3 regions of the Yersinia enterocolitica subsp. enterocolitica genome follow, and region 3 is predicted to be linked to each of the others. Evidence: predicted binding sites of a transcription regulator. Region 3 holds the regulator's gene; each other region holds the start of a gene.

Region 1 (6,338 bases), 850 kb from region 3:
TTCCTGAATGAAGTTCAGGTTATTGCGACTGTTGTTTCTGTTAACCCACAAATTAACCCAGACATCGTGGCACTGATTGGTGCATCAGCTGCGCTGAGCCTGTCAGGTATTCCATTCAATGGCCCAATCGGTGCTGCTCGTGTTGGTTTTATCAATGACCAGTATGTGCTGAACCCAACCACCGATGAGCTGAAAGAAAGCCGTCTGGACTTGGTTGTTGCCGGTACTGCGGGTGCAGTATTGATGGTTGAATCAGAAGCAGACATCTTGTCTGAAGATCAAATGTTGGGCGCGGTTGTCTTTGGCCACGAACAACAGCAAGTTGTGATTGAAAATATCAACGCTCTGGTTGCTGAAGCGGGCAAACCAAAGTGGGATTGGCATGCTGAGCCAGTAAACGAAGCGCTGCATGCGCGCGTTGCTGAGCTGGCTGCTGCACGTCTGGGCGATGCTTATCGCATTACCGAGAAACAAGAGCGTTATACTCAAGTTGATGCTATCAAAGCTGATGTGACTGAAGCACTGTTAGCGCAAGATGATACATTAGATGCTGCGGAAATTCAGGACATCCTGGGTAGCGTTGAGAAAGACGTAGTTCGTAGCCGTGTACTGCGTGGCGAACCGCGTATTGATGGTCGCGAAAAAGACATGATCCGTGGGCTGGATGTGCGTACTGGCGTGTTGCCACGTACCCACGGTTCTGCGTTGTTCACCCGTGGTGAAACTCAGGCGCTGGTTACAGCAACACTGGGTACTGCACGTGACGCACAAAATATTGATGAGCTGATGGGTGAGCGTACTGACTCATTCCTGCTACACTATAATTTCCCTCCATATTCTGTTGGTGAAACAGGCATGGTTGGTTCACCGAAACGTCGTGAGATTGGCCATGGTCGTCTGGCGAAACGTGGTGTGTTGGCAGTGATGCCAAGCCCGAGCGAGTTCCCTTACACTGTGCGTGTGGTTTCTGAAATCACCGAGTCTAACGGTTCTTCCTCAATGGCTTCTGTTTGTGGTGCTTCTCTGGCCCTGATGGACGCAGGTGTGCCGATTAAAGCCGCTGTTGCTGGTATCGCAATGGGTCTGGTTAAAGAAGATGAAAACTTTGTTGTTCTGTCTGACATTCTGGGTGACGAAGATCACTTGGGCGACATGGACTTTAAAGTAGCCGGTAGCCGTGACGGTATCACCGCACTGCAGATGGACATTAAAATTGAAGGTATTACCCGCGAAATCATGCAGGTAGCTCTGAACCAGGCTAAGGGTGCGCGTCTGCACATTCTGGGTGTTATGGAACAGGCTATCAGCACACCGCGCGGCGATATCTCTGAGTTTGCTCCACGTATCTACACCATGAAAATCAATCCTGAGAAAATCAAGGATGTGATCGGTAAAGGCGGTTCTGTGATTCGTGCGCTGACTGATGAAACTGGCACCACCATTGAAATCGAAGATGATGGCACCATTAAGATTGCAGCAACTGACGGCGACAAAGCGAAACATGCTATCCGTCGTATCGAAGAGATTACTGCTGAAATCGAAGTGAACCGTATCTATGCGGGTAAAGTTACTCGTATCGTTGATTTCGGTGCATTTGTTGCCATCGGCGGCGGTAAAGAAGGCTTGGTACATATTTCTCAAATCGCTGACAAGCGTGTTGATAAAGTGACTGATTACCTGCAGATGGGTCAGGAAGTACCGGTTAAAGTTATCGAAGTTGATCGCCAAGGTCGTATCCGCCTGAGCATGAAAGAAGCGACTACTCCTGATGCAGAAGCATCGGCACCAGAAGCAGCAGAGTAATTAGTATTCCACAGCTCCTTACTCATGAGTGAGGAGCTGTGTTATCTCGAGGGCAGGATGCTCTTGTGTTAAACAAATGGATGAAAGGATATTTATCCAATGTTTGTCTTCGGGAGTAGGAAATGAAGCCTTTCTTGCGCTGGTGTTACGTTGTGACAGCACTCATGCTGGCAGGATGCAGCAACCATGATTGGCGTAAAGACGAGGTATTGGCAATCCCGTTGCAACCTACGTTGCAGCAGGAAGTGATTCTGGCGCGCATGGAACAAATCCTTGCAAGTCGGGCACTTACGGATGATGAGCGCGCACAGCTTTTATATGAGCGCGGAGTGCTGTATGATAGCCTCGGGCTACGGGCACTAGCGCGAAATGATTTTTCGCAAGCGTTAGCTATTCGTCCTGATATGCCAGAAGTTTTTAACTATCTGGGCATTTATTTAACGCAGGCAGGCAATTTTGATGCTGCCTATGAAGCGTTTGATTCTGTACTAGAGCTTGATCCAACTTACAATTACGCGCGTTTAAACCGGGGTATCGCTCTGTATTATGGCGGTCGACTCCCGTTGGCGCAGGATGATCTGCAGGCGTTTTATCAAGACGATCCAAATGATCCCTTCCGTTCGTTGTGGCTGTATCTAGTGGAAAGAGAAATCGATCCCAAGACAGCGGCAGTAGCGTTACAACAGCGCTATGAAAAATCGGACAGAGGGCAATGGGGATGGAATATTGTCGAATTCTACCTGGGCACGATCAGCGAAAAAACGCTGATGGAAAGGCTTAAGGCAGATGCAACGGATAACACTTCGCTCGCTGAGCATCTCAGTGAAACTGACTTCTATTTAGGTAAACATTACCTAAGTCTGGGGGACAAGGACACCGCTTCGGCGCTGTTCAAACTGACGGTAGCTAACAACGTTCATAACTTTGTTGAGCACCGCTATGCATTGTTGGAATTGGCGCTTTTGGGCCAAGAACAAGACGACCTATCGGAATCGGACCAGCAATAGCTGACGAACAACTATTAGCCTGACTACCTTGGTTTTTGCCAACGTTAATCACCCTAACAGGTGATGGCCTTTTTGTTCGTTTTATAATCTAATTTGAGCCGGTTCACACTTTTCAATGAAAATGACTGAAAATTTTCTCGACGAGTTATGTAGACTGGCCGCCATTATTAATGAGGCACGTGTACATGACTACTGAGCTTGAAACCTCTTTTGCTGATCTGGGGCTGTCCGCTCCAATTCTTTCTGCTCTGACTGATCTTGGTTATGAAAAACCATCTCCTATCCAGTTGGAGTGTATTCCACACCTGTTGAACGGCCGTGATGTTCTCGGCATGGCGCAAACCGGTAGTGGCAAAACAGCCGCATTTGGTCTGCCGCTGTTACACAACATTGATCCAAGCCTGAAAGCACCGCAAGTGTTAGTACTGGCTCCAACTCGTGAGTTGGCTATTCAAGTTGCTGAAGCATTATCTAGCTTCTCTAAACATATGAACGGCGTTAACGTGGTTGCCCTGTATGGTGGCCAGCGTTATGACGTTCAATTACGCGCTTTGCGTCAGGGGCCACAAGTTGTTGTTGGTACCCCAGGTCGTCTGTTAGACCATCTGAAACGCGGTACCCTTAACCTGTCCAACCTGAGTGGTTTAGTGTTGGATGAAGCAGATGAAATGCTGCGCATGGGCTTTATCGAAGACGTGGAAAATATTCTGGCGCAGATCCCGGCTGAACATCAGACCGCGCTGTTCTCTGCCACTATGCCAGAAGCGATTCGTCGTATTACCCGTCGCTTTATGAAAGAGCCACAGGAAGTTCGCATTCAGTCTAGCATGACTACCCGTCCTGATATCAGCCAGAGCTATTGGGTTGTAGACGGTGTTCGTAAAAACGATGCATTGGTTCGTTTCTTGGAAGCTGAAGATTTTGACGCTGCTATCATTTTCGTTCGTACCAAAAACGCGACGCTGGAAGTGGCTGAAGCTTTGGAACGTAGCGGTTATAACAGCGCTGCATTAAATGGTGACATGAACCAGGCTGCACGTGAGCAGACTCTTGAACGCCTGAAAAATGGTCGTTTAGATATTCTGATTGCAACTGATGTTGCGGCTCGTGGTTTGGACGTTGAGCGCATCAGCTTGGTAGTAAACTATGATATCCCTATGGATTCAGAGTCTTATGTCCATCGTATCGGTCGTACCGGTCGTGCTGGTCGTGCTGGTCGTGCATTACTGTTCGTTGATAGACGTGAACGTCGTCTGTTGCAGAACATTGAACGTACTATGAAGATGACTATTCCACCAGTGCAATTGCCAAATGCAGAATTACTGGGCGAACGTCGCTTAGCCAAATTTGCGGCTAAAGTTGGCCAACAGCTGGAAAGCAGTGATTTGGATATGTACCGTGCGTTGTTGGCTAAGCTGCAACCAGAAGAAGAGTTTGATATTGAAACTCTGGCTGCTGCACTGCTGAAAATGGCACAGGGCGAACGTCCTCTGATTCTGCCTCCAGAAGCACCACGTCGTCCACAGCGTGAATTCAATACTCGCGATGACCGTGGTAGCGATCGCGGTCGTGACCGTAATGATAGCCGTCGCGAACCTCGTTCTGACAGCCGTGACGGTGGCGAACGTCCAGCACGTCGCGAACGTCGTGATGTTGGTGAGATGGAACTGTACCGCATTGAAGTTGGCCGTGATGATGGTGTTGAAGTTCGTCATATCGTTGGCGCTATCGCTAACGAAGGTGATATCAGCAGCCGTTACATCGGTAACATCAAGCTGTTTGCTTCACATTCAACTATTGAACTGCCGAAAGGCATGCCGGGCGAAATGTTATCTCACTTCACTCGCACCCGTATCCTGAACAAGCCGCTGAACATGCAGTTGTTGGGTGATGCACAGCCGCATGAGCGCCGTGAGCGCCCTGCAGGTGGTAACGGTGGTGAGCGTCGTGGCGGTGGTGCTGGCCGTTCATTCGGTGGCGAACGTCGTGACGGTGCCGCTGGTGCTCCTCCTCGCCGTTCATTCGGTAGTGACCGTGCTCCAGCCGGTACTGGCGAACAGCGTCGTGGCAATCGTGATGGTCAGCGTCCAGCTGCACCACGTCGTGATGATGCAGCAGCGCCTGCTGCACCTGCTCGTCGTCGTTTCGGTGATGCATAAGTATTAGTCATCTTTGATGATTAAACATAAAAACCAGCCTTCGGGCTGGTTTTTTTATGCTTATCAAACGGGCTTATTTTGCCTAATAACAAAAAATATTTGGAACAGATTTACCTAATGAAGATTGGAAATAATCTATTACTTTCAATTCTTAATCAAAATAGAAATAAAAATAATTCAGCTTATATTTTTTTATTGTAATCGGATATTTGAGTTGCATATTATTTAGCATCATAATTAATTCACAATTGATAGCTCATTTACATATGTTTTCTTTTAAATTAAGAAAGATTACATGCCATTGTGATAGATTTGCGTTGAAACAAAAACAAAAAATTATTTATCATAAGGATCTAAATATGAAAGCTTATATGCTGGTTATACCTCTTTTTTCTTTTGTTCTTACTGCATGCTCAACGCCTGTAACCTCGCTAAATAATGAAGATCTTTGCGCTAAATTAGCCGAAGGCGAATACTTTAAAAATAATTGGATTTGGGACCCGGCATTTAAAGAATACCAAGATAGGAAAACAAAAGGCACTATTTCAGTAGAGCAATGCGAGACAATAAAGGCGCAGAATATCGCGAGTTTTGCGAAAAAAGATGCTGAAGCAGAGGTTGAGTCAGACTAGCCCAGCCGGCATAGGTAAAGAGTCGATCCCTGAAAGGAATTGCTGTTTCCTTGGCACAGTAATGCGTTGTTATCACATACAAAAATTGCCTCAAACGAGTATCTGGCGATAAAACATCGCGCGAGTTATTGGTTTTATTATGATTCACTTCAGCCATCTATTTTATTTTTCTTAAGAAAATGGAGCAAAGCGAAAAGGGTAGGAAACTCAAAATAGAGTTTATTGGATTAGAGCGTGTTTATTTTACGCCTCTGATGGCATTTATATTATTACCTATTTTTATCTAACAAATTCAATACACTTTTTAGCTGAATGAAATAGTTCAATGATGAGTTTGTGATGACTTTATGGTTAAACATAAAACCAGCCCTAGAGCTGGTTTTATTATATCTCTAATTCATTGATATAAATAGATTAGAGATGCTCGCCAGGTTGCAAGTCTTGTTGCAGGCTGGCAACTATCTCAAATGAATATAATCTCGCCTGGTGATCAAAGATCTGGCCATTCACCATTAACTCATCAGCCTGAGTTTCACGCAATAACGACTGAAGCCCGTGTCGGACTTTACTCTTATCACCAATAATGGACAGACGCAGTGCTTGATCAATACCAAACTGTTCGGCTGGCGAGCAGATTTTCTCCATATCTTCGACTGGCGGAGGAAGCTGCCCCGGTGTGCCACGGCGCAAATTGACAAACTGCTGCTGCATTGAGGTAAACAAGAAACGGGCATCAC
Region 2 (6,338 bases), 1.4 Mb from region 3:
AACATCACGGTCATGCAGGGCCATCAGTGCAGCTTCGTAGCTGTACTTGTCATGCATGTAATGGATGATGTTCAGCGCAGTAACGTATTGTTTAGCCAGCCAATCCATAAAGTGATCCATGCGTTCCATGACTTTGTCATAGTCCAGCACTTCATCCATCATTGGCGCTTCTTTCGGGCCAACCTGGATCTTCATTTTTTCATCAACGCCGCCGTTAATTGCATACAACATGGTTTTCGCCAGGTTGGCACGCGCGCCGAAGAACTGCATTTGTTTACCGACAATCATCGGGCTAACACAACATGCGATGGCATAGTCATCGTTGTTGAAGTCAGGACGCATCAGGTCATCGTTTTCATACTGTACAGATGAAGTATCGATAGACACTTTAGCTGCATATTTTTTGAAGTTCAGTGGCAGCTTTTCAGACCACAGGATGGTCATGTTCGGCTCTGGAGACGGCCCCATGGTGTACAGGGTGTTCAAGAAGCGGAAGCTAGTTTTAGTCACCAGAGTACGGCCATCAACGCCCATACCAGCCAGAGACTCAGTTGCCCAGATTGGGTCACCAGAGAACAGCTCATCATACTCAGGGGTACGCAGGAAGCGAACCATACGCAGTTTCATTACCAAATGGTCAATCAGTTCCTGCGCTTCGATTTCAGTCAGTTTACCTTCTTTCATATCACGTTCGATATAAACATCGAGGAAGGTAGAAACACGGCCGAAGGACATTGCAGCGCCGTTCTGAGATTTAACCGCAGCCAGGTAGCCGAAGTAAGTCCACTGTACTGCTTCTTTGGCGTTAGTTGCTGGCCCAGAAATATCACAACCATATTTGGCTGCCATTTCTTTGATTTGACCCAGAGCGCGATGCTGTTCAGCAATTTCTTCGCGCAGCTGAATGGTCATTTCCAGGTCTTTACCGTTTTCCAGGTCATCCTGCAAAGAGTTGAACTGAGCCAGTTTGTCTTTCATCAGGAAGTCGATACCGTAAACGGCTACACGACGATAGTCACCGATGATACGGCCACGGCCATAAGCATCTGGCAAACCAGTCAGTACACCAGATTTACGGCAGTTCAGGATGTCTTTGGTATAAACGTCAAACACACCTTGGTTATGTGTTTTACGGTATTCGGTGAAGACTTTTTTCAGTTGCGGGTCAAGTTCACGACCGTAAACTTTGCAAGAACCTTCTACCATTTTGATGCCGCCGAATGGGATCAGGGCACGTTTCAATGGTTTTTCAGTCTGCAAACCAACGATGGTTTCCAGATCTTTATTAATGTAGCCAGCATCGTGTGAAATGATGGTCGCTGCTACGTCGGTATCGAAATCAACTGGCGCATGAGTGCGGTTTTCCAGTTTGATACCTTCCATAACTTGCGCCCACAACTTGTCGGTCGCTTCGGTAGAGCCGGCAAGGAAGGACTCATCGCCTTCATAAGGGGTGTAGTTTTTCTGGATGAAGTCACGAACGTTGACTTCTTTTTGCCAGTCACCTTGGGTAAAACCTTGCCATGCTTTGGCCAATTTTTCATTAAGTTCGGTCATAATGCATCTACCTTTTAATGTGAATTTCTTCGAAAACCGTGTGCGGCCACACTTAGTGTTGCTGGTCACCGCGCAGATAAATTACCCAGTAAGTCAAACCTACCAATAATCCGCCACCAATGATGTTGCCGATAGTGACTGGGATCAGGTTATCAATAATAAAGTTACTTACGGTTAAGTTAGCAAATTGCTCAGGTGCTGCTCCTATGGATTGCCAGAACTCAGGCGAAGCAAAGTTTTTAATCACTATACCCATAGGAATCATAAACATATTTGCGATGCTATGCTCAAAACCGCTGGCAACAAACATGCCCACCGGTAAAATCATCGCAAACATTTTGTCCATTATGGTACGGCCGGAGTAGCTCATCCAAACCGCCAGGCAGACCATTAAGTTGGCCAAAATACCCAAACATACTGCTTCAACAAAAGTATGGTGCAATTTGTGGTCGGCTGTTTGTAAAACATTCAAGCCCCATTGACCATTTGCCACAGTATATTGGCCCGCGAACCAAATAAGGCACACGAAGAATAGCGCACCGCACAGGTTCCCAATATAGACATTAACCCAGTTGCATCCCAGTTGACGCCAGGTAATACGGCCACTGGCTTTGGCCACCGTAGTCAGAACAGTAGAAGTGAAAAGATCACCACCACATACCACCACTAACATTAGCCCCAGGGAGAAGCAAATACCACCTACCAACTTGGCAAAACCGAAAGGCACGCCAGCAGTACCGGTAGTCGCTGTAATATAAAAAACAAACGCAATTGAAATAAACACACCAGCAGTAATCGCTAAATAAAAAGTTTTTAGCGGATGCTTGGTGGCTTTATAGACACCGGCATCTTCGGCTACTTTAGCCATTGCCGCAGGTAATAATGCATCGAAGGGGTTGTCAGCTTTCACACTAACTCTCTCTTAAGGGTTAATAAAGCACAACGAGATACTAGCAAAGCAGTATAGCGTGAAAATTGATGTGGATCATATTGCGAGAGTTTAGTTCGCTTTAAAACACTACTAAATGTGTGCTTAATGAGGTTAACTTTTTGATTTTTAAAATAAAAAAATATTTTAAGATTTATAAAAATTTTTGATTACACTGTTTTAAAGCCGTTGAGAACGTTAACTAAAAGCAGCATTTGTAGCTATTTTAACTCACCGTCGTCATTAAAATTTTACTATTTATTTACCTATTTTTCTGCTTTCCATGATGGGTAAATAATGTTTGTTTAAAGGTGCTGTTTTTACCCAAAACGGCGTCAGAAAATAACGTTTTTTTATGACAAAAACAATTGTTGGCTGGTGTCATTGGTATTTATTTTGGTTAGGAATAATTGCAGAAATTAATAGCCGAAAAATTTGCGATAAAAAGCGGAGGTTATTGACAAAGTGCCCGTAACGGTGAAAACAGGCAGATCGTAAAGACGCCGTAAACCCTTCCCTGGGGGCTCGACCCGCGCCGTCCCTGGCGCGGACGCTTTACTCTTCTACCTGCCTTCACCTTGCAAGATCGAGTCGTTGGGTTTTGTCAGCAGTCTGAAGCGGCGCAATGCCGCTTGAGTTTAATGACAAAGTTGCTGATAGTTCAGTGAGTGAAGGGTTTACCGCACCTAGGGGCGCTGCGGTCGCTTACGCGACTACGATCCCAACGGCCCGATTCCCCTTCAATTGACTTTGTCAGCTCCGACAGATAATTAACTGAAATCTATAGGGCCGAAGAGTTACTCGCTTTTTGCCCAATAACGGCGTTTCGCCGCCTGCAATTTAGCGTAAGCACCCAACAGCGCCTGGTGTGCTGGCAGGGCTTTGAGATCTTCATCCACACTGAACAGGCCATTGAAGCGCTCTTCACCGGCGATGGCTGCGGATGCAGCCTCTACAGCTTCCTGACCATACATCTTCACGAATGCATTGTAATATTGCGCTGGGTCGCGGTCTGGCTCTTGAGTTAACAGCAACAGAGTTTGTAGGCAACGATAGTAGTTTGCCTGTTTTGCGGTAAAGACCGAAGAGTTGAAATCTTGCGTCCATTCCACCCAAATCAGCGCCTGCTCCAAATCACCGCCAGCCAGCGCCAGCATAGATTTCAACTCACCCACCCGCAGTGTGTACCAGCCGTTATCTTTACCGGAGGCAATACCCAGCAGCTCGCGGACGCGGGCGAAATCATCCAACCCTTCATCATCCAGAGTCTGAATGAGTTCCAGATACTGCTCTGGTTGCCAATCACTGTCTGGCAGCGCCAGCAAGGTATCACGCAGGTGCACGCCCATGGTGTTGTTCGCCATCAGCAGATCTTCAGCTGGATAAATATCAGACATCCCCGGCACCAAAATTCGGCAAGCATACACTCCTAAGTGTTCATAATCAGCGATGTACACTTCTGCGTCTTCTTGCTTGAAGATAGCCATTAAGGTGGCAAACTCTTCTTCTGTCGTACCTTTAAAGCTCCAATCCACGAAGGGATAATCAGCCTGTTGTTTAAACATATCCCAGCTGATTAAACCGCTTGAATCGATAAAGTGTGTTTCCAGATTGGTATGTTCGGCTACTTCTTCATCATCAAAGGTTGGCGCGGTGAATACATCTAAGTCTTTGAGGCTACGGCCTTGCAATAGCTCAGTGACGGTACGCTCAAGGGCCACACCGAAGTCTGGATGTGCGCCGAATGAAGCAAAACATGTTCCGTTTGACGGGTTAAACAACACCACACAAATTACCGGGTATTTGCCACCTAAAGAGGCATCGTATGACAGGATCGGGAAACCTTCCTCTTCCAGTTTTGCGATAGCTTCTACCACGCCCGGATAGCGGTTTAACACCTCGGTCGGGATTTCCGGCAAGCTGATAGATTCCGCGATAATGCGATTCTTCACTGAACGTTCAAACACTTCGGATAATGCCTGTACGCGAGCTTCATTGGCGGTATTGCCCGCAGACATGCCGTTTGAAACATACAGATTGCCGATAATATTCATTGGAATATAGACGGTTTCTAAATCTGATTGGCGGGTGAATGGCAGAGAGCAAATACCGCGCGCCGCATTCCCTGACTGCAAATCCACCAGGTCACTGGCGACCAGTTCGTTTTCTGGATCGTAAAACGCCAGCAAGCGCTCATCCAGAATACCTTCCGGTAATAAATCATCTTCAGGAATTGGGAACCATTTCTCATTTGGGTAGTGAACGAAATCACCCTCAGCAATAGCTTTACCCAGATAGAAGTCGGCAAAGAAATAGTTAGTGGATAAACGCTCGAAATATTCACCCAAGGCCGACGCCAGTGCGGCTTTCTTGCTGGCACCTTTACCGTTGGTAAAGCACAGCGGGCAGTCACGATCGCGGATATGTACCGACCAAACGTGAGGAACTGGGTTCAGCCAGGAGGCTTCTTCAATATTAAAACCGAGGTCGCTCAGTTTTTGCTGAAAGCGGGAGATAGAGTCTTCCAGCGCGGCGTCTTTGCCGGGAATAAAGGTTTGGGTCATGGTCTTCACTTTTTGGCGGTACTAAAAACGCGCAATCATACGGGTTTTTAGTTAATAGCTCCATGTATTCCTAAAGCACAGTAAATGTCACAGTTTTCGTGTGGATATTCCGGATAATTCACTAGCTTATAAATAATGGAGTCATAATATGAAATCTATAAAGCTAACTGTCTTAGCCGGAATCTTAGCAGGGATCAGCGGTTCGGCCTTTGCTCTGCCCAATATTACCTTATTGGCGACCGGGGGAACTATTGCCGGTGGCGGTGATTCAGCCACTAAATCTAACTATACTGCGGGCAAACTAGGGGTCGATGCTCTGGTTAACGCTGTGCCAGAAATGAAAAAACTCGCCAATATTCAGGGTGAGCAAGTGGTCAATATCGGTTCTCAGGATATGAATGATGAAGTTTGGCTGAAATTAGCGAAAAAAATTAATGCTGATTGTGCCAAAACCGACGGATTCGTCATCACTCATGGGACTGATACATTGGAGGAAACTGCCTATTTCCTCGATTTAACTGTCAATTGTGATAAGCCTGTGGTGATGGTTGGGGCAATGCGCCCGGCCACCGCTCTGGGGGCAGACGGTCCGCTTAATCTCTACAACGCCGTGGTGGTTGCCAGTGACCCTAACTCCGCTAAACGCGGCGTGCTGGTGGCGATGAATGATACGGTGTTAACCGGCCGTGATGTCATGAAAACCAACACCACTTCGGTGCAAACTTTCCAATCACCTAATACTGGCCCTCTGGGCTATATCTATGATGGTAAAGTGAACTATCTTCATCAGCCTGCACCACGCCAGCCAGCCTTTGATATCAGCAAGCTAAATGAGTTACCGAAAGTGGGTATTATTTATAACTATGCCAATGCCTCTGACTTACCCGCTAAGGCATTGATTGAAGATGGTTATAAAGGAATTGTCAGTGCCGGTGTGGGTAACGGTAACCTGTATAAAACAGTATTCGATACGTTGGCAACTGCGGCACACAATGGCGTCGCGGTAGTGCGTTCATCCCGTGTCCCCACTGGCTCTACCACCGAAGATGCTGAAGTGGATGATACCAAATATGGCTTTGTTGCTTCTGGCTCACTTAATCCACAAAAAGCACGGGTACTGCTGCAATTGGCATTAACCCAAACGCAAAAACCGCAAGAAATTCAAAAGTTGTTCCACGCGTATTGATAGATCCAATCTTTGACGGAGGCTTCGGCCTCCGTATCTATTTATTACCGGTAATCTGAAATAAAAATGCTAATCCCTTCAACCAGCTACCTTTAATGGGAGT
Region 3 (6,338 bases):
AGACGGAGTAATGGATGAGATTATGGGTATCCGTCATCGCACCTTGCCACTGGAGGGGGTGCAGTTTCATCCGGAGAGTATTCTTAGCGAGCAAGGCCATCAATTATTAGATAATTTCCTTAAAAATTAATCTGTTGAGATCTACTTTACCAATTGGTTGATTTTTTGTTTGCCTGATTGTGATTTTTTATGCATATTTTGTGATTATATTTTCACATGTCAGAAATTGGCAGCTCAATGGTTTACCAGGGTGGATAGCGTAATGGCAGATAAATTAGCAGTAACTCGCAGTACATTCGATCAGGTTATTTTGCCTGTTTATGCACCCGCGCAGTTTATCCCGGTAAAAGGGAAAGGAAGCCGCGTGTGGGATCAACAAGGTACTGAATACATTGATTTTGCAGGTGGAATTGCTGTTACTGCCTTGGGTCATTGCCATCCGGCACTGGTGGCAGCATTGCATCAACAAGGTGAAATGTTATGGCATACCAGTAACGTATTTACCAATGAGCCAGCACTGCGTTTGGCCCAGAAACTGATTGCAGCAACCTTTGCCGATCGGGTGTTTTTCGCCAACTCTGGTGGTGAGGCAAATGAGGCGGCGTTTAAGTTAGCTCGCCATTACGCCATTGAACGCCATAGTCCTTATAAAACTAAAATCATTGCGTTCCATAATGCATTTCATGGTCGCACCCTGTTTACTGTATCCGTTGGCGGGCAGCCAAAGTATTCCGATGGGTTTGGCCCGAAACCGGCGGATATTATCCACGTGCCGTTTAATGACTTGGCTGCGGTAAAAGCTGTCATGGATGACCATACTTGTGCAGTCGTGCTGGAGCCTATTCAGGGTGAAGGTGGGATTACTGCTGCCACGCCTGAGTTTCTGCAAGGGGTACGTGCACTTTGTGACCAACATAAAGCGCTGTTGGTATTTGATGAAGTGCAAAGCGGCATGGGGCGCAGCGGTAAGCTGTTTACCTATATGCATTATGGTGTGACGCCAGATATCCTCACGACAGCTAAAGCTCTGGGGGGCGGGTTCCCTGTCAGCGCGATGCTGACCACAGAAGAAATTGCATCGGTGATGGCGGTAGGGACACATGGTACCACCTATGGCGGCAATCCTCTCGCCTGTGCGGTGGCAGAAGCCGCGTTGGATGTCATTAATACCCCTGAGGTACTTAATGGTATTGAACAGCGCCACGGCCTATTTGTGCAAGCTCTGCAAGATATCAATAACAAGTATCATGTGTTCAGTGATATTCGCGGCATGGGGTTATTGATTGGCGCTGAATTAGCACCGCAATATCATGGTCGTGCACGGGAGTTCCTGACTGCCGCGGCAGCGAATGGTTTGATGATCCTCAATGCCGGGCCAGATGTATTGCGCTTAGCGCCTTCGCTGGTGATTGAGCAAGAAGATATCCAGCAAGGTATGGCGCGTTTGGAACATGTTATTGCCAGCCTGGTGCAAGGGTAACTTTGCATTATGAAGAGGCTTTTTGGCCTGAGGTTAATGACAAAGTGCCCGTATCGGTGAAAACAGGCAGATCGTAAAGACGCCGTAAAATCGTCCCTGATGGCTCGACCCGCGCCATCCGTGGCGCGGACGCTTTACTCTTCTACCTGTCCTCACCTTGCAAGATCGAGTCGTTGGAGTTTGTCAGCAGTCTGAGGCTTTTTGGCCTCTTTATTTTTACGCTTTGCTGTGCAACTTGCGCCGACGCCAAATACCGTGGTGCGGCTGTTGTTGCCATGCCAGAGATGAAACGGTATGCATTACACTGAGATGTGACAAGATACGCCGTAAATTGCGTTCCGATTCAGATATTTGTGTATCAGGATCGATGTCTGGCATTTGCACAAAATCGTTATTCCCCTCACTGTTATCCGATTCCAATCGTTGCTGGCATTGCTGAATCGCCATCTCACAAAGCTGTAAATATTCTTCCGCCAATTTAACAGTCAGCTGAATGTGGCGTTTATCTGATTCTAGCGGTGATTCTTCCAATGGGTAAGCGCGAGTCAGGATGGTCATCTCATTGATATGCCCAACAATAAGCTCGCTATGAGTAGCCCATAGGCGCATGTCGGCCAAATATTTTGAGTTAAATCCGGGTTCTTGCATGGCCTGATTCAGTGAGCTCAGGACCGCATTGCTGGCTTTGTTCACCTGAATGCGTTCATAGGAGAGTTGCCCGATATCTGGATTAGGTTTCAGTAGGATGCGCAGGATCTTCTGATAACTCTCCAATGCTTGATGCGCATTCTTTCGCAGCAAACCGCTTTGCCACTGTGGCCACAGCCATAGTGCGCTGGCGAAGGCCAATGCACAGCCGATTAAGGTATCCAGCAATCGTGGAACTAAAAAGTCGGCGCCCTCTCCGGTCAATAATTGCAAGATATACACTGTAGTGATGGTTCTAAAGATGACTGACCAGCCATAGTTTTTGCGCTGAACCAGATAGGCTATCAATGTGATGAGCAACATAATGCTCAGCGTAGTCCCTTCCGGCATTTGAAAATGCAGCAGGGCCGCGGCGAGTAACAGCCCAATCAGAGTGCCCAAGGCTCGGTGGTGAATCCGAATTTTAGTGGCGTTATAGCCGTTTTGCGTCACCAACATGATGGTGAGTAAAATCCAATAAGGTTTAGGCAGATGGATCAGGCTACCAATATAACTGCCCGCTGCCAGCGTTACGCCCATGCGGCCTGCATCACGTAATGCGCTGGATTTAAATGATAGATAGCCAACAAGCGCTGGCCAGAATGGTTGAGATAGTTGGCTTGACATCAAATCGCGGTCATATTGCGGGCGCTGATCGCTCAGGATCTGGGTAATGTGGCTGATATGGTAATAGCAGAATTGTGCCACCGGATTATCAGGATGTTGCTGGGCAACCTCTTCCAGCTCGACCAGCGCATCACCGGCACTGAAATGGGTCTTCGCGCGGTGGTGATAGAGAATATTATCGGCGATGGTGCGCATTTGTGTTGAGATAATCTGCACATTACGTTCAAGGATGGCTTCTATTGAACTCTGCTCTATCAGCTCTTGCGCCTTTTCTGACTGATTCATCGCCGCAGTGATATGTTCCTGCAAATCAAGCGCCATCTGAAAGAGTATCAGTAGCCGCTTTTGCTCTTTTTTGGTGGCATTGGGTAGTAGATTAAACTGTTGATAAAGTTGGTTAATTTTATCCATAATACCTTGCTGCCTATCCAGCAGGGCTGGCATCGCTTTTTCCGCATCCTGGTGCTGACCAAGCAAAGAGTAGGCAGCATCGCAATAATCGGCCAACAGATGATAAAGCTGGCTCAGTGGCTCACGGATGGGCTGGTCTTTACATAACCGAAACCATAGCCAGGTAAATACCCCGTACCAGAGAGTCCCCACGGCACACATCAATGGCGCTTGCCAAATAGGCGCACGGCCTACCATGCTGAGACTAAAAATAGCGGCGATCAACGCTGCCGGGAGCAACCGGCCGTTGAGCTGGCTGATAGCACCACTTACCCCCAACGTTAATGCGAGACCAAGCATCACCACCGGTAATGGGATATCCCACAGCAGTAATTGTTGAGTCAGAAAACTACTGAAGGTAAAGAGTGTCCCGCCGACAATCAGCCGCCGGAAGAAATGTTGATGGGGAGTATCGAGCGAAGCAATATTACAGCAGGCGGGTATCAGGGAGAACATCAACCCCAGCCGCAATTCCCCCACGGCAAACCCCAATGCCGCCGGTAAGCAGAGAACCAGTGTTTGGCGGAGCGCATAATTAACTTCAGGATGATAAATAAGCCGTTGCCATTTCATGTAGGCCCCAGAAATTTATTAATCACACAAAAGAAAACCGGTGCCGAAGTAGCAGCACCGGTTTATAGGGAATTAACGGGTGCCGTAAACGACAATCGTTTTACCGTGTGCGGAGATCAGATTTTGATCTTCCAGCATTTTTAGTATCCGCCCCACAGTTTCGCGGGAGCAGCCAACTATTTGACCAATTTCCTGGCGGGTAATCTTTATCTGCATCCCATCTGGGTGGGTCATGGCATCAGGTTGTTTTGCCAGATTAAGCAGCGTTTGTGCAATGCGTCCAGTCACATCAAGGAAAGCAAGGTTACCCACTTTCTCAGATGTTATCTGTAAGCGATTCGCCATTTGTGAAGACAGGCGCATCAAGATATCTGGATTGACCTGAATTAACTGGCGGAATTTTTTGTAAGAAATTTCAGCCACTTCACAGGCAGTTTTTGCTCTGACCCAGGCACTACGTTCTTGGCCTTCTTCAAATAATCCAAGTTCGCCGATGAAATCTCCCTGGTTGAGATAGGAGAGAATCATCTCTTTACCTTCTTCATCTTTGATCAGCACCGCAACGGAGCCTTTCACGATGTAGTAAAGTGTTTCGGCCTTTTCACCTTGGTGAATTAGCGTACTCTTCGATGGATATTTGTGGATATGGCAATGAGACAGGAACCATTCGAGAGTCGGGTCTGTTTGTGGCTTGCCGAGAACCATTCGCTGTTATCCTCTGTTGTTATCGCTGCCTAACTTAACAGGGCTCAGAGTTCCCTGTACGGCGTGCTTATAAAATACACTTTCTCTTAGCATATTAATTTGCTCAACTGCCGAAAGGTATAGCCAAGATAGGTACCGGATAGAAACCCTTCACTGAGTATTGAGAAGCTACCCTATTTAATTCTAAAAACAATACTTTCGGTTCTGTTTGTAGCACAGGATGAGGCTAGTGTCTTGTGTTGTATCGCTTCAGCATGATGAACATCGGGTTACATTGCCAGTTTGTAAATGAAAGGGTAGTCTGAATCGGAAAATTTAACCGGGAGCAAGAGTTATGCAGGCACGTGTAAAGTGGGTTGAAGGGCTAACATTTTTAGGTGAGTCCGCTTCAGGTCATCAAGTTTTAATGGATGGGAATGCTGGAGACAAAGCCCCCAGTCCGATGGAAATGTTGTTAATGTCGGCCGGTGGCTGTAGTGCAATTGATGTCGTTTCTATCTTACAGAAAGGGCGTAACGATGTGCGCGATTGCGAAGTGACATTAACCTCGCAGCGCCGGGAAGAAGCACCGCGCCTGTTTACGCAAATTAACCTGCATTTTATTGTCAGCGGCAAAGGTTTGACGGATAAAATCGTTGAGCGTGCGGTTGAGCTTTCGGCTGAGAAGTATTGCTCGGTTTCTTTAATGTTGGGGAAAGCGGCGACTATTACCCACAGTTTTGAAATCCGTGACATCGCCTAAGCAAACCCTTCGTACTTGAAGCTGCAGGGTTGTTAGCTGCGCTCGCTCACCCGAATCACTTACTTATGTAAGCTCATCGGGATGAGTTCGCTTGCCGCCTACCTGCAGCCCCAACTACTTTGGGTTGGGATAGCATCAAATTATTTTTTCTTTCCAACAATTGCTTTACTGCAACGCCAAGGACGAAGGAGATTAGCCTATTTTTTTGCCTTCCAGTAGTTGCTGCACCAACGGCGCCATAATCAGCTCCATTGCCAGCCCCATCTTCCCGCCGGGTACCACCAATGTATTGATATTGGAAATAAACGACCCTTGCAACATTGCGAGCAAGTAAGGGAAATCGATTTGATCCAAACCTCTGAAGTGAATGACGACAAAACTTTCATCCAGTGACGGAATGGCTTTGGCGGCAAATGGATTAGAGGTATCAACCGTCGGAACGCGTTGGAAGTTAATATGGGTGCGTGAGAACTGTGGCGTAATGTAGTTAATGTAGTCATCCATGGACCGCACCACGGAATCCATCACCGCTTCACGGGAATGGCCGCGCTCCCCGGTATCGCGGACTAATTTCTGAATCCACTCCAGGTTGACTATCGGTACCACGCCGACCAGCAAGTCGACATGTTTTGCGACATCATGATGTTCGGTCACGACCCCGCCGTGCAGCCCTTCATAAAACAGCACATCAGTGGGTTCCGGCAGCGCCTCCCAAGGGGTGAATGTGCCTGGGATCTGGTTATAGGGCACGGCTTCATCATAGGTATGGAGATACTTACGTGAGCGCCCAGTTCCATGCTCGCCGTATTGCGACACACTCTCTTCTAACTGACCAAAGTCATTGGCTTCTGGGCCAAAATAGCTAATATGTCGGCCTTGATCCCGTGCCTTACGGATGACGGTATCCATTTCAGGACGGGTATAGCGATGGAAGCTGTCACCTTCAATTTGCGCTGCACGGATATTCAATTGCTGAAAAATTTTGCGAAACGCCAGACTGGTGGTGGTTGTCCCTGCGCCACTTGAGCCGGTGACGGCTATAACCGGATGTTTAATTGACATATTAGCTGTAAC

The links. The regulator CRP, encoded in region 3, controls carbon source genes, mostly activating them, when cyclic AMP is high. The targets are predictions, from matches to a motif close to ATGTGANNNNNNTCACAT.
Region 1: yrbN (protein YrbN) is a predicted target of CRP. The motif match lies at 2,902-2,919, and genes of this name have one in related genera.
Region 2: focA (formate transporter FocA) is a predicted target of CRP. The motif match lies at 2,531-2,548, and genes of this name have one in related genera.

Annotation. Positions count from the first base shown of each region.
Region 1 covers NZ_LR590469.1:3,854,457-3,860,794, forward strand. Annotated here, with positions in the region: gene pnp (polyribonucleotide nucleotidyltransferase) at 1-1,803, shown strand, start outside; gene nlpI (lipoprotein NlpI) at 1,926-2,810, shown strand; gene yrbN (protein YrbN) at 2,932-3,006, shown strand; gene FGL26_RS18300 (DEAD/DEAH family ATP-dependent RNA helicase) at 2,996-4,969, shown strand; gene FGL26_RS18305 (lipoprotein) at 5,329-5,601, shown strand; gene FGL26_RS18310 (luciferase-like monooxygenase) at 6,016-6,338, opposite strand, start outside.
Region 2 covers NZ_LR590469.1:1,563,478-1,569,815, reverse strand. Annotated here, with positions in the region: gene pflB (formate C-acetyltransferase) at 1-1,557, opposite strand, end outside; gene focA (formate transporter FocA) at 1,610-2,467, opposite strand; gene ycaO (30S ribosomal protein S12 methylthiotransferase accessory factor YcaO) at 3,283-5,049, opposite strand; gene ansB (L-asparaginase 2) at 5,198-6,235, shown strand.
Region 3 covers NZ_LR590469.1:3,005,091-3,011,428, reverse strand. Annotated here, with positions in the region: gene FGL26_RS14510 (aminodeoxychorismate synthase component II) at 1-130, shown strand, start outside; gene argD (bifunctional acetylornithine/succinyldiaminopimelate transaminase) at 263-1,480, shown strand; gene FGL26_RS14495 (YccS/YhfK family putative transporter) at 1,697-3,817, opposite strand; gene crp (cAMP-activated global transcriptional regulator CRP) at 3,890-4,522, opposite strand; gene FGL26_RS14485 (OsmC family protein) at 4,857-5,264, shown strand; gene FGL26_RS14480 (phosphoribulokinase) at 5,457-6,326, opposite strand.